4 regions of the Neobacillus sp. Fa239 genome follow, and region 4 is predicted to be linked to each of the others. Evidence: a T-box and tRNA genes for the amino acid it is inferred to sense, from the RefSeq annotation. Region 4 holds a T-box; the other regions hold tRNA genes.
What was found. The T-box of region 4 lies ahead of pheS (phenylalanine--tRNA ligase subunit alpha). A T-box ahead of a tRNA ligase gene usually reads a tRNA of that ligase, here a tRNA-Phe.

Region 1 (3,878 bases), 1.6 Mb from region 4:
TTCGCAGAGTGTAAAGGCATAAGGGAGCTTGACTGCGAGACCTACAAGTCGAGCAGGGACGAAAGTCGGGCTTAGTGATCCGGTGGTTCCGCATGGAAGGGCCATCGCTCAACGGATAAAAGCTACCCTGGGGATAACAGGCTTATCTCCCCCAAGAGTCCACATCGACGGGGAGGTTTGGCACCTCGATGTCGGCTCATCGCATCCTGGGGCTGTAGTCGGTCCCAAGGGTTGGGCTGTTCGCCCATTAAAGCGGTACGCGAGCTGGGTTCAGAACGTCGTGAGACAGTTCGGTCCCTATCCGTCGTGGGCGCAGGAAATTTGAGAGGAGCTGTCCTTAGTACGAGAGGACCGGGATGGACGCACCGCTGGTGTACCAGTTGTCTTGCCAAAGGCATCGCTGGGTAGCTATGTGCGGACGGGATAAGTGCTGAAAGCATCTAAGCATGAAGCCCCCCTCAAGATGAGATTTCCCATAGCGTCAAGCTAGTAAGATCCCTGAAAGATGATCAGGTTGATAGGTCAGAGGTGGAAGCGTGGCAACATGTGGAGCTGACTGATACTAATCGATCGAGGACTTAACCAAATAGAAAAGCGGAGCCGAAGCTAGACAGATTACCTCGTTTTTACGAAAACTTCTTCTGTATTATCTAGTTTTGAGAGAACGATCTCTCAAGTAAATAGTCTGGCAATAATGGCGAGAAGGTCACACCCGTTCCCATCCCGAACACGGAAGTTAAGCTTCTCAGCGCCGATGGTAGTTGGGGGCTGTCCCCCTGTGAGAGTAGGACGTTGCCAGGCTAAAGCCCCTTTGGGGCTATTATTTTTGTGATTTTTTAGTTGGCCCCTTGGTCAAGCGGTTAAGACACCGCCCTTTCACGGCGGTAACACGGGTTCGAATCCCGTCTTCCGCTCCATAAAATAAGGCGGCGGCATAGCCAAGTGGTAAGGCAGAGGTCTGCAAAACCTTTACCACCGGTTCGAATCCGGTTGCTGCCTCCAATTAAATAAATGTTGGGTTTTGGATTAGAACAGATAAATAGATTTCGCCGGGGTGGCGGAACTGGCAGACGCACAGGACTTAAAATCCTGCGGTAGGTGACTACCGTACCGGTTCGATTCCGGTCCTCGGCACCAAGTTTTTTGCGCGAGCAAAATAACTTTCAATAATGCGCCCGTAGCTCAATTGGATAGAGCGTCTGACTACGGATCAGAAGGTTATGGGTTCGACTCCTTTCGGGCGCGCCATTAATAGATCGGGAAGTAGCTCAGCTTGGTAGAGCACTTGGTTTGGGACCAAGGGGTCGCAGGTTCGAATCCTGTCTTCCCGACCAGTCGAAGGATTACAATAACAACATGGGGCCTTAGCTCAGCTGGGAGAGCGCCTGCTTTGCACGCAGGAGGTCAGCGGTTCGATCCCGCTAGGCTCCATTTATTTTTTATGAAATTGGCGGTGTAGCTCAGCTGGCTAGAGCGTACGGTTCATACCCGTAAGGTCGGGGGTTCGATCTCCTCCGCCGCTATAAAAAATATCAATGGACCCTTAGCTCAGCTGGTTAGAGCAGACGGCTCATAACCGTCCGGTCGTAGGTTCGAGTCCTACAGGGTCCATTTTATATGGAGGAATACCCAAGTCCGGCTGAAGGGATCGGTCTTGAAAACCGACAGGCGGGTTAAACCGCGCGGGGGTTCGAATCCCTCTTCCTCCGCCATAAATTTTATTTTCATCTTTTATTATCGCGGGGTGGAGCAGTCTGGTAGCTCGTCGGGCTCATAACCCGAAGGTCGCAGGTTCAAATCCTGCCCCCGCAATATGGTCTGGTAGTTCAGTTGGTTAGAATGCCTGCCTGTCACGCAGGAGGTCGCGGGTTCGAGTCCCGTCCAGACCGCCATTTGTTGGCTCAGTAGCTCAGTCGGTAGAGCAAAGGACTGAAAATCCTTGTGTCGGCGGTTCGATTCCGTCCTGAGCCACCATGATCCTTTTTATAATGCGGGTGTAGTTTAGTGGTAAAACCTCAGCCTTCCAAGCTGATGTTGTGAGTTCGATTCTCATCACCCGCTCCATATAAAGGGCCTATAGCTCAGCTGGTTAGAGCGCACGCCTGATAAGCGTGAGGTCGATGGTTCGAGTCCATTTAGGCCCATCATAATAAAATATATATTCTTTGTTCCGCAGTAGCTCAGTGGTAGAGCAAACGACTGTTAAACGCTCGATCGTAGGTTCGAATCCTCTAAGGCGAGTAAATGTAAAAAACGATTGGATATGTACCTTACTTTCATTGTGAATTCCCAGGTGATGGAAAATGGCATTCAATCTTTAATAACTACAATCTTCCTTTTTTAAAATTATATAATCATTCGTTATTTTTAGTAATTAGGTTAGATAACGAAAAATAAGCCCACTCGTAATGAGTAGGCTTTTATTGTTTTAATGCAACTGTTTGCAACTATTCTTTACGTTTAGTCCATTCACCAAGAAAGGGGATTTTATCACCGTCAAAGACCGCTTCTATATCTCCAAAATTGAAAAAATTCTTCCTGATTGGGGTCATCATCTAAAACAGCCCAAAAACCTACCCTTTCGTCCTCTAATTGTGTAATATGGCCATGATAATAAATATCTTCATCGTCCTCTTTAACTGTCCAATAGCGAACAACAATCGTTACATAGTCACCTTCCTGATAAGGGAAATCTGTTAAACCTTGTCCGTATATTCTATCGTCTTTATATTTTACTTTCATTGTCAATTCCCTCCAAAATCTTATTTCGATTCCACGGCAATTAGCAATGTGTGCTTCTAACATCTCTGGATACCACTTCGGACAATACCAGTTATTATATTTATATGAAGGCTGCAATTTTGTATTAATGGTTTTCGGCTTCGAACGGTTATTGTTTTTCAAAAATGAAATGTACTCGCTTATATTCTCGTGATGTAATTTTTTAAATTCTACGTCTTTTGATTGATCAAATTAAGTAAGGAAACCATGAACAGATTGAAGATAATCTTTGATGATATTTTCACTTTTTTACGACTTTTTACAGATACCTCCTAAATGAATCCATCCTAAATACCACTCCCATAAACTATGTAGAATTCCTAATTAATGATTATTTACTAATCTATGCAGTCAAATTTCACAATGCCATCTGTTAAGGATGTATATGGTGAGGAAGAACAAATGAAGCTGCCGAATCAGTGGATGATTTATTCGTAAAATCACCTATAACCGGTTCTACTCAAAGAATATGTCCTTCATAAAGTACATGAAGGACATATCAAATCCGGTAAGAATCATATTGATTTAAAGCCTATTCTATAAACAAAATTCCTTTCGATTTTCCCATATAAATCCTATCTTTTTCAATAATATTTCCATTTTCAGGGACTGAAATTTTATTTTCTAATCTGTTCTGTCTTATATAATCTCTAACTTCTTCCCGTTTCCTCTCCTTTACTTAGGGAAACGAAACACTAAATTAATCGACCTTAACGAGAAGTTTACCAACATTTCCACCCTCGAATAATGATAAAAAAGCTGGTACGGTATTTTCAAATCCTTCAATAATTGTTTCCTTGCTTTTTATTTTACCTTCCAATACCCATTCGTGTAATTGATTATCGGCTTCATGACGGATGTAATCAAAATCATTCACGATAAATCCATGTGCACTAGCACTTTTATTGAGCAACTTAGGAAACAATCTTGGTCCGGTATGGTGTTTGTAAGTAGGGGGATTTTTGCTGAGTGGATAAACAAAGGGTGCCTGGTACCAAATGAAGCATAAAAATTTGTGGCAAAGGAATTCTACAAAAATTTAGGTGGATTCTACAAATATTGAAGAGGATTCTACAAAAATTCATAAGGATTCAACA
Region 2 (3,878 bases), 740 kb from region 4:
CCTCCTACTTGACCGTTTCTTCTTCTTGAACTTACTTTTGGGCACGTAGACTCCTCCCACGTGACCGTTTCTTCCTCTTGATCCTGCTTTTGGGCACGTAGACTCCTCCTATGTGTCCATTTCTTCTTCTTGATCCTGCTTTTGGGCACGTAGGCTCCTCCTACGTGCCCATTTCTTCTTTCTGAACCTATTTTTGGGCATGTAATTACCTATGAATGGACTCAAGCCCATTTCTATAAAAATATGTTAATGTCCATTATACTTGTCCACATTCATTCACATGAAACAGAATACTCTAATCCTGTAAGAGCTTTTATAAAATTAAAAAGAAAGGAAGAATTTTTTATAGATGAATAAAAATAATCAAACAAATCAACCCATTGACCCCCCAGGCCCCTGTACGGTTGGTACAACACCACTTACTCCATTTGAAAATTTAGCATTTTTCGATGTTGATGGACTTACAACCATTAAGGTTCCTGTTGTAACGGCAGCGGTAACAATCCAAATTCCTTTAGAGACGACTATTACCCTAACTCCTGCAGCAACTGAAATTAAAAGAGTGAAAAAAAATGTATTTCTGGATCAAGTGAAACTTGTTCCGACTTCATTTGATACTAGTGGTCCCCATATTAAAGTGACAGCTGGTAAATTATTTATAGCTGGGCATATTCGAAAAAATATTGAATATACATCATCAGGGACAACGGGTGGGGCTGGATGTACCACAGCACTTCTAGATAGAGTTGTCGATATTAATTTTAATGGTTTTACAGAAATTACAAGATTCGCTACTCCCCCAATTATCGACATTTCTGCAAGTGATGAGGCAAATTTCCTTAGTGAAACAAACAACCTAAATCCTCGTTTGGATAAATATTTATTCCGAAATACTGTGGAATACAATGAACAGCCATTCGGTGAGTTAGTGTCAGCTGCCTTCATTGAACTTGACTTTTCACCAAACGTGACAGCTCCTGAGGCACCTTTTAGCACGTTGACAGAAAAACTTGTCCTTGAACTTACTCTAAAAGTATTACAAATTCAGCAGGTTCAAGTTGTTACTCCTGGTTCAGGCACTTCTGGACTCACTCCTTCAGCATCTGATTTTAATGTTACGGAAGAGGGACAAATAGGCACACCTACGGTAGGAAGAAATGATCGGTGTCCTTGTGGTTCTGGAAGAAAATATAGAAAATGCTGCGGTAAGTAATGATGAAAAAATAAAAAAGAGCCATTTGGCTCTTTTTTATTAGGGGTTGTGCATTAAAAAAATCAATAGCTTTAATTCAAAAAATGTACCAGCTTAACTTTATGAGTAAGTTCTTCATCTTCGACAATTTCTCAGGAGCCAGATTTGTTCCCCATATCGTTTAGCATATGTGTTAATTATCTAAGTTTGCGTTTGTTCCTTAAACAATGGCTCTGTTTTTATTCATTGTTGATTTTCTTGTAGGTATGAGAATCCATAGGCGGAGAATTTCCGGCTAATATATATAGAGGAAGCATAAGAAGCAGATATAAGCGGAGATTTTCCGATTAACTGCTCTAAATATGGCAAAATCCAAATATCTGGATCATATAAACGGAAAAACTCCCCTTATTTTTAAGGAAATATGGGTATTTCCCAATTTAAACGGAATTTTACCGTTTATTTTTCAAACACAGTGAAATCAACATTCAGTTATTACAAAGTCTAAACAATAAAAATTTTATGTTAATTCCCCTTATTCATATCAACGGATATACATTAGCGTTGAGGATTTGTTCGAACGCAGCGAGGAGGAAAATGCTTGATTAAATTATTGGTATCTTAGAAATAAAAAGAGGCTACCCAATCAGGGTAACCTTTAAATGACAGATAATATGAGCAAAACAATAATCGCTTTTACATTGACGCGCCTTAGAGGATTCGAACCTCTGACCGTACGCTTAGAAGGCGTATGCTCTATCCAGCTGAGCTAAAGGCGCATGAATGGCTCCGCAGGTAGGATTCGAACCTACGACCGATCGGTTAACAGCCGATTGCTCTACCACTGAGCTACTGCGGAACAAAAATATATTAGTATAGTGGGCCTAAATGGACTCGAACCATCGACCTCACGCTTATCAGGCGTGCGCTCTAACCAGCTGAGCTATAGGCCCCCATTTTGGAGCGGGTGATGGGAATCGAACCCACTACATCAGCTTGGAAGGCTGAGGTTTTACCAGTAAACTACACCCGCAGGATAATAAAAGATAATGGCTGGGCTAGCTGGATTTGAACCAACGCATGACGGAGTCAAAGTCCGTTGCCTTACCGCTTGGCTATAGCCCAATATTAAAATCAAATGGGGCGGATGATGGGAATTGAACCCACGAATGTCGGAACCACAATCCGATGCGTTAACCACTTCGCCACATCCGCCATTATGGTGGAGGGGGACGGATTCGAACCGCCGAACCCTGAGGGAGCGGATTTACAGTCCGCCGCGTTTAGCCACTTCGCTACCCCTCCACATTTAAGCAAATAAAGACAAAATTTTAATGGTGGCTCAGGACGGAATCGAACCGCCGATACAAGGATTTTCAGTCCTTTGCTCTACCGACTGAGCTACTGAGCCAAGAAATGGCGGTCTGGACGGGACTCGAACCCGCGACCTCCTGCGTGACAGGCAGGCATTCTAACCAACTGAACTACCAGACCATATTGCGGAGGCAGGATTTGAACCTGCGACCTTCGGGTTATGAGCCCGACGAGCTACCAGACTGCTCCACCCCGCGATAATAGAAAATATTAAGTTTGGACTATGCTCCAAGCTTAATGACCGCCCCGATTTCAGAAAGCTTATTCAAGTTGCGGTTCAATCGGTGCGCTGTGGATGATTCGAAGAAGATTATTCGAACGTGCTCCACCCCGCGATAATAGAAAGGAAACTTAACATTGCTGAAGTTTAAATAATATGGCGGAGGAAGAGGGATTCGAACCCCCGCGCGGTTTAACCCGCCTGTCGGTTTTCAAGACCGATCCCTTCAGCCGGACTTGGGTATTCCTCCATATAAAATGGACCCTGTAGGACTCGAACCTACGACCGGACGGTTATGAGCCGTCTGCTCTAACCAGCTGAGCTAAGGGTCCATTGATATTTTTTATAGCGGCGGAGGGGATCGAACCCCCGACCTTACGGGTATGAACCGTACGCTCTAGCCAGCTGAGCTACACCGCCAATTTCATAAAAAATAAATGGAGCCTAGCGGGATCGAACCGCTGACCTCCTGCGTGCAAAGCAGGCGCTCTCCCAGCTGAGCTAAGGCCCCATGTTGTTATTGTAATCCTGAGACTGGTCGGGAAGACAGGATTCGAACCTGCGACCCCTTGGTCCCAAACCAAGTGCTCTACCAAGCTGAGCTACTTCCCGTTAAATAATGGCGCGCCCGAAAGGAGTCGAACCCATAACCTTCTGATCCGTAGTCAGACGCTCTATCCAATTGAGCTACGGGCGCATTATTTTGAAAGTTATTTTGCTGTCACAAAAAACTTTGGTGCCGAGGACCGGAATCGAACCGGTACGGTAGTCACCTACCGCAGGATTTTAAGTCCTGTGCGTCTGCCAGTTCCGCCACCCCGGCAAATATGGAGCGGAAGACGGGATTCGAACCCGCGACCCCCACCTTGGCAAGGTGGTGTTCTACCACTGAACTACTTCCGCATTTTTGATAAGTTATTTTGCTATGTCAAAGACATTGGTGCGGGTGAAGGGAGTCGAACCCCCACGCCTTGCGGCGCCAGATCCTAAGTCTGGTGCGTCTGCCAATTCCGCCACACCCGCATATTGAAAGTTAATTTGTTATCGCAAAAAACTTTGGTGAGCCATGAAGGACTCGAACCTTCGACCCTC
Region 3 (3,878 bases), 2.2 Mb from region 4:
CTCTGCGAAGCCGCAAGGCGAAGTATAGGGGCTGACGCCTGCCCGGTGCTGGAAGGTTAAGAGGAGGGGTTAGCGCAAGCGAAGCTCTGAATCGAAGCCCCAGTAAACGGCGGCCGTAACTATAACGGTCCTAAGGTAGCGAAATTCCTTGTCGGGTAAGTTCCGACCCGCACGAAAGGCGTAACGATCTGGGCACTGTCTCAACGAGAGACTCGGTGAAATTATAGTACCTGTGAAGATGCAGGTTACCCGCGACAGGACGGAAAGACCCCATGGAGCTTTACTGTAGCCTGATATTGAATTTTGGTACAGCTTGTACAGGATAGGTAGGAGCCTGAGAAACCGGAGCGCCAGCTTCGGTGGAGGCGTCGGTGGGATACTACCCTGGCTGTATTGAAATTCTAACCCGCACCCCTCATCGGGGTGGGAGACAGTGTCAGGTGGGCAGTTTGACTGGGGCGGTCGCCTCCTAAAGAGTAACGGAGGCGCCCAAAGGTTCCCTCAGAATGGTTGGAAATCATTCGCAGAGTGTAAAGGCATAAGGGAGCTTGACTGCGAGACCTACAAGTCGAGCAGGGACGAAAGTCGGGCTTAGTGATCCGGTGGTTCCGCATGGAAGGGCCATCGCTCAACGGATAAAAGCTACCCTGGGGATAACAGGCTTATCTCCCCCAAGAGTCCACATCGACGGGGAGGTTTGGCACCTCGATGTCGGCTCATCGCATCCTGGGGCTGTAGTCGGTCCCAAGGGTTGGGCTGTTCGCCCATTAAAGCGGTACGCGAGCTGGGTTCAGAACGTCGTGAGACAGTTCGGTCCCTATCCGTCGTGGGCGCAGGAAATTTGAGAGGAGCTGTCCTTAGTACGAGAGGACCGGGATGGACGCACCGCTGGTGTACCAGTTGTCTTGCCAAAGGCATCGCTGGGTAGCTATGTGCGGACGGGATAAGTGCTGAAAGCATCTAAGCATGAAGCCCCCCTCAAGATGAGATTTCCCATAGCGTCAAGCTAGTAAGATCCCTGAAAGATGATCAGGTTGATAGGTCAGAGGTGGAAGCGTGGCAACATGTGGAGCTGACTGATACTAATCGATCGAGGACTTAACCAATTTTAAGATTACCTCATTTTTACGAAAACTTCTTCTGCATTATCTAGTTTTGAGGGAATGAAATTTTTATAAATTTCCTCTTGAAAAAATCTAAAAAGACATTATAATAAAATAGTGTCTGATAAATAGTCTGGTAATAATGGCGAGAAGGTCACACCCGTTCCCATCCCGAACACGGAAGTTAAGCTTCTCAGCGCCGATGGTAGTTGGGGGCTGTCCCCCTGTGAGAGTAGGACGTTGCCAGGCTGTTATATCATTATTCCGCAGTAGCTCAGTGGTAGAGCTATCGGCTGTTAACCGATCGGTCGTAGGTTCGAGTCCTACCTGCGGAGCCATTATTATGGAGAGCTGTCCGAGTGGCCGAAGGAGCACGATTGGAAATCGTGTAGGCGGGTAACCCTGTCTCAAGGGTTCAAATCCCTTGCTCTCCGCCATAATACTTTTATTTTTGGCCCCTTGGTCAAGCGGTTAAGACACCGCCCTTTCACGGCGGTAACACGGGTTCGAATCCCGTAGGGGTCACCAAAGTTTTTTCGCGTCAGGGAAAATAACTTTCATTATAATGGAGGATTAGCTCAGCTGGGAGAGCATCTGCCTTACAAGCAGAGGGTCGGCGGTTCGATCCCGTCATCCTCCACCATAATATTGTCGCGGGGTGGAGCAGTCCGGTAGCTCGTCGGGCTCATAACCCGAAGGTCGCAGGTTCAAATCCTGTCCCCGCAATTCGGTCTGGTAGTTCAGTTGGTTAGAATGCCTGCCTGTCACGCAGGAGGTCGCGGGTTCGAGTCCCGTCCAGACCGCCATATGTTGGCTCAGTAGCTCAGTCGGTAGAGCAAAGGACTGAAAATCCTTGTGTCGGCGGTTCGATTCCGTCCTGAGCCACCATTTAGATTAAAAGATACGCCGATGTAGCTCAATTGGTAGAGCAACTGAATCGTAATCAGTAGGTTGGGGGTTCGATTCCTCTCGTCGGCACCTTAAGCTGACAAATTCAGTTAATATTATGTGGAGGGGTAGCGAAGTGGCTAAACGCGGCGGACTGTAAATCCGCTCCCTCGGGGTTCGGCGGTTCGAATCCGTCCCCCTCCACCAAATTTTTTTCGCACAAGTGAAAATAACTTTTCATAACATAGGGGTATAGTTTAAAGGTAGAACGAAGGTCTCCAAAACCTTTGGTGTGGGTTCGATTCCTACTACCCCTGCCAATTGATTTTATTGTGGCGATTGTGGCGAAGTGGTTAACGCATCGGATTGTGGTTCCGACATTCGTGGGTTCGATTCCCATCAGTCGCCCCATTAAAAGTATTGAATATTTCAATAAATTGTATTATTATTGGGCTATAGCCAAGCGGTAAGGCATCGCACTTTGACTGCGACATGCGTTGGTTCAAATCCAGCTAGCCCAGCCAATTTGCGGAAGTAGTTCAGTGGTAGAACACCACCTTGCCAAGGTGGGGGTCGCGGGTTCGAATCCCGTCTTCCGCTCCATAAAATACGGCGGCATAGCCAAGTGGTAAGGCAGAGGTCTGCAAAACCTTTACCACCGGTTCGAATCCGGTTGCCGCCTCCAATTAAATAAATGTTGGGTTTTGGATTAGAACAGGTAATTAGATTTCGCCGGGGTGGCGGAACTGGCAGGCGCACAGGACTTAAAATCCTGCGGTAGGTGACTACCGTACCGGTTCGATTCCGGTCCTCGGCATTATTTATTTAAAATTTTATTACGCCGGTGTGGCGGAATTGGCAGACGCGCACGACTCAAAATCGTGTTCCTCTGGAGTGTCGGTTCGACCCCGACCACCGGTATCTTTAGATTTAGATAAACTAAATTTAAACGCTGTAAAGCACTCACAAATGTTGTTAAATCAATGTTTGTGAGTGCTTTTTTCGTTATTGAACCAGAATGTGTAGTTAAAGAGTTTCTTTTTAATTGGAAAAGAAAATGAAGAAGTTGCCGATATTGTCGCCTATGAAGCCTATTGGCGACAATACAGAAGAGAAAGCAACCAAAAGTGTCGCCAGTGTTAGGCTACAAGCTTCAGACTACAAATCAGAGAAGGAAGGAGTCTACGCTAGCAAAAAATGCTCAAAAAGAAGAATAGATAACTTAGAAGAATTCTTCATATAAAAATCACAAAAGATCGTTAACAAAATTAAGTTTCATGGCCTGAAATATCATTGCTCACAAGATTTAAATCCCGTAAATTTGATTTCTTCATATATTATTTTTACAAATAATCACATAAAATGTACGGATTAACTATATAAATTGTCCCTATCAAATAGAACACTTTTTGCATTTAATATATGGAATGATAGATTACATTTTGAAAGGAGGTGAATTCGATGCCTTCACTTACAACAGGTCCGTTTTTGGTACCAAATAAAACGAGCAGTGGAAATCCTATTAACCATGTATTTATTTCCCTTACGAATCTTAGCAGAACAGCTTTAACAGTATATGTAGAGATCCATCAAGCTTTAATTGTATCCGACCCAAATGGCTCCAATTTTCCATCTTCAGAAATGACAGCTCTTCTACCATCCGTTCCAATCACACTTGCACCAAGTTCAGCAGTCATGTTCTCTCAAAAAATCGAACAATCCACTCCTCCAACAGAAGCTGATTCAACAGACGATTCAACAGACGATTCTACTAAAGACGCTGCTACTCAATCAAACCCACAAATCTTGGTAGTTACAATTAGTGGTGATGTAACAAAACCTGGTGATTTAATTCAAGTCAGTGTAACAGGCGGTTTTTCATCCGAT
Region 4 (3,878 bases):
CCAAACGTCGGTGAAGGAAAACCTAAATATAATGATCCGTTAGTACCGGTAATGATAGTGGGCATTCGATCACCAATCCATATTTTTTACATTTTACGTTTTGATAGGAAAAAAGAGCATGTTTTGTTGAGGAAAGACTGATTGGAAAAAGGTTCATAAATAAAAGCTGCCGATTTATGATCGGCAGCAGGGAAAAGACAGCTATTGTTTTAACCCGTTTTCAAGAGAAGAAAGCATTTCTTTTTTCTCTTCCTCAGATGAATTTTTCCAAATGACTTCAAATAATACGCCTAAGCCGGGCAGCATTTTTTCTTCGCCATTTTGGATGGCATCAACAATTGTATCTTCCAGTTCCGCTTGTGAGTTGCCAGAAACATTGTGGATAATCGCATTTCTTAAGTTTAAGTTCATGATTACACACTCCTTTTTATCCTGTATTACTCTAATATGATTTCTAATTTTGGTTTAATTATGTATAATTAGGAAATTAAAAAGCGTTTTTAAAGGAGATTCATGAGTTGAAACATATTCAATCTGTTCAAAATCCGCAGGTTAAACAATGGAAAAAGCTGCAAACCAAAAAAGAACGGGATAAAACGGGCTTGTTTTTAGTGGAAGGTTTCCATTTAGTGGAAGAGGCGCTGAAAGCTGAAAAGTTTGTGGTAGAAATCATCGTTTCAGAAGAAGTGGGTTTGCCTCCGCGCTGGGATTCTGGAACAACACCAGTCACAACCGTAACAGAAGAAATATCCAACGCACTATCGGATACAGAAGCACCACAAGGAATATATGCAGTCTGCAGGCAGCCGGAATGGCAGGCAGAGGATGCTAAAACCTATTTATTCATTGATGCAGTCCAAGACCCCGGCAATTTAGGGACAATGATCCGGACGGCCGATGCAGCGGGAATTGACGCCGTCATTGTTGGAAGCGGCAGTGTGGATCACTTTAATTCAAAGGTCCTTCGCTCTGCACAGGGAAGCCATTTCCACCTTCCTGTCATCCGGGGAGATCTAAACATTTGGGTTGAGAAACTAAAGAATCGCCAAATTCCTGTCTTTGGTACGGCCTTGGAACAGGCTTCCGTTTATACCGATACCGTACCTACTGAAAATTTTGCTTTAATCGTTGGTAACGAAGGGAATGGGGTCAACAAGGATCTTTTAGCCCATACAACTGCCAACCTCTATATTCCGATTTACGGGAAAAGTGAATCTTTAAATGTGGCGGTTGCAACAGGTATTCTGATTTATTATTTAAAATTGGGCTCAAAATGATTTGAAACGCAATAAAAATTATTATATAATAATCTGCAATATGAATATTTGAAAAACGATGACGGAGAAAAGTATCTTGTCCAAGACCTTTTAGGGAAAAAGTGCCGTGACTGAAAGCACTTTTAGGAAACAGAGAAGAGAAGTTCACCTCCCGAGTTGGCATCAGGACCATTTTAATATGTAAAGATGCGCCGGCAAAAGCCGTTATTCGAATGAAGCGAACACAAATGTTTTGTACATAAAGTGTTTACAAGGGTGGTACCGCGACTATAAACCTCGTCCCTTTCCAGGGATGGGGTTTTTTTGTTTGATTTGGAGGCATCCAAAATAGTTTCGCGGAATTATGGCTAAAACCCGTGGAATTATTTCCAAAGTTGGCGGAATTAAGAAAAAAGTCGGCGGTATTCCGTTTCAAATGCGCGGAATGAATCAAAAAAGTAAATCCCCGCCCCAGAAAAAAGGTTAATTTAAAGGAGGAAATCCAATGCAAGAACGTTTAAAGGAATTGCAGGAGGAAGCAATCGAGAAGATTGAACAATCTTCCAGCTTACGAGATTTGAATGATATTCGTGTTGCCTACTTAGGTAAAAAAGGTCCAATCACTGAAGTATTACGCGGCATGGGCAAGCTTTCCGCAGAAGAGCGTCCTGTCATGGGAGCACTGGCCAATGAGGTACGCGAGGCGATAGCTGTAAAAATAGAGGCAAAGCAAGCTGAGTTAGAGGAAGCGGCAGTACTTGAAAAATTAGCTTCGGAAACAATTGATGTCACTCTTCCAGGCCGCCCGGTAAAAGCAGGGAACCACCATCCCTTAACAAGAATCATTGAGGAAATTGAAGATTTATTTATTGGCATGGGTTATCAAGTGGCAGAAGGGCCTGAGGTTGAGCAGGATTATTACAACTTTGAAGCTCTTAATTTGCCGAAAGGCCACCCTGCCCGCGATATGCAGGACTCTTTCTATATTACAGAGGAAATCCTGCTTAGAACTCATACTTCACCTGTTCAAGCGCGGACAATGGAAAAACACGATGGCAAAGGGCCAATTAAAATCATCTGCCCAGGCAAAGTGTACCGCCGCGATAATGATGATGCGACACACTCCCATCAGTTCATGCAAATTGAAGGCTTAGTGGTCGGTGAAAATATTCGCATGAGTGATCTTAAAGGTACCCTTGAGGTATTTGCGAAGAAAATGTTTGGTGAAGATCGTGAAATCCGCCTGCGCCCTAGCTTTTTCCCATTCACGGAGCCATCTGTTGAAATGGATATTTCTTGTAAAATTTGCGGCGGCAGCGGCTGTAATGTTTGTAAGCAAACAGGCTGGATTGAAATCCTTGGCGCTGGTATGGTGCATCCAAATGTACTCGAAATGGCGGGTTATGATTCTAAAAAATATACCGGTTTTGCTTTCGGAATGGGTCCTGAGCGGATTGCCATGTTGAAATACGGGGTAGATGATATTCGTCATTTCTATACAAATGATGTACGGTTCTTAAAACAATTTTCAAAACACGAATAACAATAAAAGCGGAAGTGCCTTGGGCAGCCCCGACAAGCTTAAGACGAGCCGGCGGGAAGGTTGTTCTTTAACCTTCTTGCTGGATTGGCTTAAGACCTCGAGGGGCTAGGCACTGTAGCTGGATAATAAAAGGAGGATGACGACATGTTCGTTTCATATAAATGGCTCCAGGATTATGTGGATTTAACGGGAGTAACGGCTGCAGAATTAGCCGAAAAAATTACGAAAAGCGGTATTGAAGTTGAAGGTGTGGAAGTGCTTAACGAAGGCATTAAAGGAGTGGTTGTCGGCTACGTCCAGGAACGTGAGCAGCATCCAAATGCTGATAAATTAAGCAAATGCCTTGTTGATATTGGTCAAGGAGAACCGGTGCAAATTATTTGCGGGGCAAAAAACGTGGCACAAGGTCAAAAGGTAGCTGTTGCAACGGTTGGAGCAGTTTTGCCAGGGGACTTTAAGATCAAGCGGGCAAAGCTTCGCGGTGAGGAATCCAATGGAATGATTTGCTCGCTTACCGAGCTTGGCATGGAAGCAAAATTGGTACCAAAAGAATATTCAGAGGGAATTTTTGTTTTTCCTTCAGATGCAGAAGTCGGCACTGATGCAATTGCCTTATTAAACAGAGATGATGAAGTTCTTGAGCTTGGCTTAACACCGAATCGTTCCGACTGCTTAAGCATGCTTGGCGTTGCATACGAAGTGGCAGCTATTCTTGGGAGAGATGTGAAGCTTCCAGAAATCAACCTTGAGTCCAGTGATGAAAAAGCAACGGATTATATTAAAATTGTTGTGGATGCGAAAGAGGATAACCCACTATATTCAGCAAAAGTCATTAAAAATGTAAAAATCGGACCGTCTCCGCTTTGGATGCAAACTCGATTAATGTCAGCAGGCATTCGCCCGCATAATAATGTTGTCGATATTACCAATTATATTTTATTAGAATATGGCCAGCCATTACACGCATTTGACTATGACCGCTTAGGTTCCAAAGAAATTCTCGTCCGCCGCGCAAACGATGGAGAAAAGTTTGTCACACTGGATGATGCGGAACGAATTTTGACAGCTGATCATCTTGT

Region 1: it encodes a tRNA-Phe, which carries the amino acid that the T-box ahead of pheS (phenylalanine--tRNA ligase subunit alpha) is inferred to sense. The anticodon was not compared.
Region 2: it encodes a tRNA-Phe, which carries the amino acid that the T-box ahead of pheS (phenylalanine--tRNA ligase subunit alpha) is inferred to sense. The anticodon was not compared.
Region 3: it encodes a tRNA-Phe, which carries the amino acid that the T-box ahead of pheS (phenylalanine--tRNA ligase subunit alpha) is inferred to sense. The anticodon was not compared.

What each region holds. Positions count from the first base shown of each region.
Region 1 is NZ_AP041611.1:223,487-227,364, forward strand. It holds rRNA gene ACZ5XR_RS01005 (23S ribosomal RNA) at 1-586, shown strand, start outside; rRNA gene rrf (5S ribosomal RNA) at 685-801, shown strand; tRNA gene ACZ5XR_RS01015 (tRNA-Cys) at 929-1,002, shown strand; tRNA gene ACZ5XR_RS01020 (tRNA-Leu) at 1,049-1,137, shown strand; tRNA gene ACZ5XR_RS01025 (tRNA-Arg) at 1,172-1,248, shown strand; tRNA gene ACZ5XR_RS01030 (tRNA-Pro) at 1,258-1,334, shown strand; tRNA gene ACZ5XR_RS01035 (tRNA-Ala) at 1,359-1,431, shown strand; tRNA gene ACZ5XR_RS01040 (tRNA-Met) at 1,450-1,523, shown strand; tRNA gene ACZ5XR_RS01045 (tRNA-Ile) at 1,538-1,611, shown strand; tRNA gene ACZ5XR_RS01050 (tRNA-Ser) at 1,620-1,712, shown strand; tRNA gene ACZ5XR_RS01055 (tRNA-Met) at 1,739-1,812, shown strand; tRNA gene ACZ5XR_RS01060 (tRNA-Asp) at 1,816-1,892, shown strand; tRNA gene ACZ5XR_RS01065 (tRNA-Phe) at 1,899-1,974, shown strand; tRNA gene ACZ5XR_RS01070 (tRNA-Gly) at 1,991-2,064, shown strand; tRNA gene ACZ5XR_RS01075 (tRNA-Ile) at 2,071-2,144, shown strand; gene ACZ5XR_RS01080 (hypothetical protein) at 2,497-2,742, opposite strand; gene ACZ5XR_RS01085 (hypothetical protein) at 3,482-3,694, opposite strand.
Region 2 is NZ_AP041611.1:5,058,503-5,062,380, forward strand. It holds gene ACZ5XR_RS24935 (hypothetical protein) at 1-149, opposite strand, end outside; gene ACZ5XR_RS24940 (YecA family protein) at 350-1,213, shown strand; tRNA gene ACZ5XR_RS24945 (tRNA-Arg) at 1,898-1,971, opposite strand; tRNA gene ACZ5XR_RS24950 (tRNA-Asn) at 1,977-2,051, opposite strand; tRNA gene ACZ5XR_RS24955 (tRNA-Ile) at 2,072-2,145, opposite strand; tRNA gene ACZ5XR_RS24960 (tRNA-Gly) at 2,152-2,225, opposite strand; tRNA gene ACZ5XR_RS24965 (tRNA-Gln) at 2,243-2,317, opposite strand; tRNA gene ACZ5XR_RS24970 (tRNA-His) at 2,332-2,407, opposite strand; tRNA gene ACZ5XR_RS24975 (tRNA-Tyr) at 2,413-2,497, opposite strand; tRNA gene ACZ5XR_RS24980 (tRNA-Phe) at 2,528-2,603, opposite strand; tRNA gene ACZ5XR_RS24985 (tRNA-Asp) at 2,610-2,686, opposite strand; tRNA gene ACZ5XR_RS24990 (tRNA-Met) at 2,690-2,763, opposite strand; tRNA gene ACZ5XR_RS24995 (tRNA-Ser) at 2,944-3,036, opposite strand; tRNA gene ACZ5XR_RS25000 (tRNA-Ile) at 3,045-3,118, opposite strand; tRNA gene ACZ5XR_RS25005 (tRNA-Met) at 3,133-3,206, opposite strand; tRNA gene ACZ5XR_RS25010 (tRNA-Ala) at 3,225-3,297, opposite strand; tRNA gene ACZ5XR_RS25015 (tRNA-Pro) at 3,322-3,398, opposite strand; tRNA gene ACZ5XR_RS25020 (tRNA-Arg) at 3,407-3,483, opposite strand; tRNA gene ACZ5XR_RS25025 (tRNA-Leu) at 3,521-3,609, opposite strand; tRNA gene ACZ5XR_RS25030 (tRNA-Gly) at 3,615-3,689, opposite strand; tRNA gene ACZ5XR_RS25035 (tRNA-Leu) at 3,725-3,809, opposite strand; tRNA gene ACZ5XR_RS25040 (tRNA-Lys) at 3,844-3,878, opposite strand, start outside.
Region 3 is NZ_AP041611.1:765,702-769,579, forward strand. It holds rRNA gene ACZ5XR_RS03550 (23S ribosomal RNA) at 1-1,106, shown strand, start outside; rRNA gene rrf (5S ribosomal RNA) at 1,236-1,352, shown strand; tRNA gene ACZ5XR_RS03560 (tRNA-Asn) at 1,367-1,441, shown strand; tRNA gene ACZ5XR_RS03565 (tRNA-Ser) at 1,449-1,540, shown strand; tRNA gene ACZ5XR_RS03570 (tRNA-Glu) at 1,557-1,631, shown strand; tRNA gene ACZ5XR_RS03575 (tRNA-Val) at 1,671-1,746, shown strand; tRNA gene ACZ5XR_RS03580 (tRNA-Met) at 1,756-1,829, shown strand; tRNA gene ACZ5XR_RS03585 (tRNA-Asp) at 1,833-1,909, shown strand; tRNA gene ACZ5XR_RS03590 (tRNA-Phe) at 1,916-1,991, shown strand; tRNA gene ACZ5XR_RS03595 (tRNA-Thr) at 2,009-2,081, shown strand; tRNA gene ACZ5XR_RS03600 (tRNA-Tyr) at 2,114-2,198, shown strand; tRNA gene ACZ5XR_RS03605 (tRNA-Trp) at 2,238-2,311, shown strand; tRNA gene ACZ5XR_RS03610 (tRNA-His) at 2,327-2,402, shown strand; tRNA gene ACZ5XR_RS03615 (tRNA-Gln) at 2,441-2,515, shown strand; tRNA gene ACZ5XR_RS03620 (tRNA-Gly) at 2,520-2,594, shown strand; tRNA gene ACZ5XR_RS03625 (tRNA-Cys) at 2,603-2,676, shown strand; tRNA gene ACZ5XR_RS03630 (tRNA-Leu) at 2,723-2,808, shown strand; tRNA gene ACZ5XR_RS03635 (tRNA-Leu) at 2,832-2,912, shown strand; gene ACZ5XR_RS03640 (hypothetical protein) at 3,037-3,234, shown strand; gene ACZ5XR_RS03645 (hypothetical protein) at 3,453-3,878, shown strand, end outside.
Region 4 is NZ_AP041611.1:4,320,073-4,323,950, reverse strand. It holds gene sspI (small acid-soluble spore protein SspI) at 202-411, opposite strand; gene ACZ5XR_RS21400 (TrmH family RNA methyltransferase) at 519-1,277, shown strand; T-box leader at 1,327-1,564, shown strand; gene pheS (phenylalanine--tRNA ligase subunit alpha) at 1,762-2,799, shown strand; gene pheT (phenylalanine--tRNA ligase subunit beta) at 2,944-3,878, shown strand, end outside.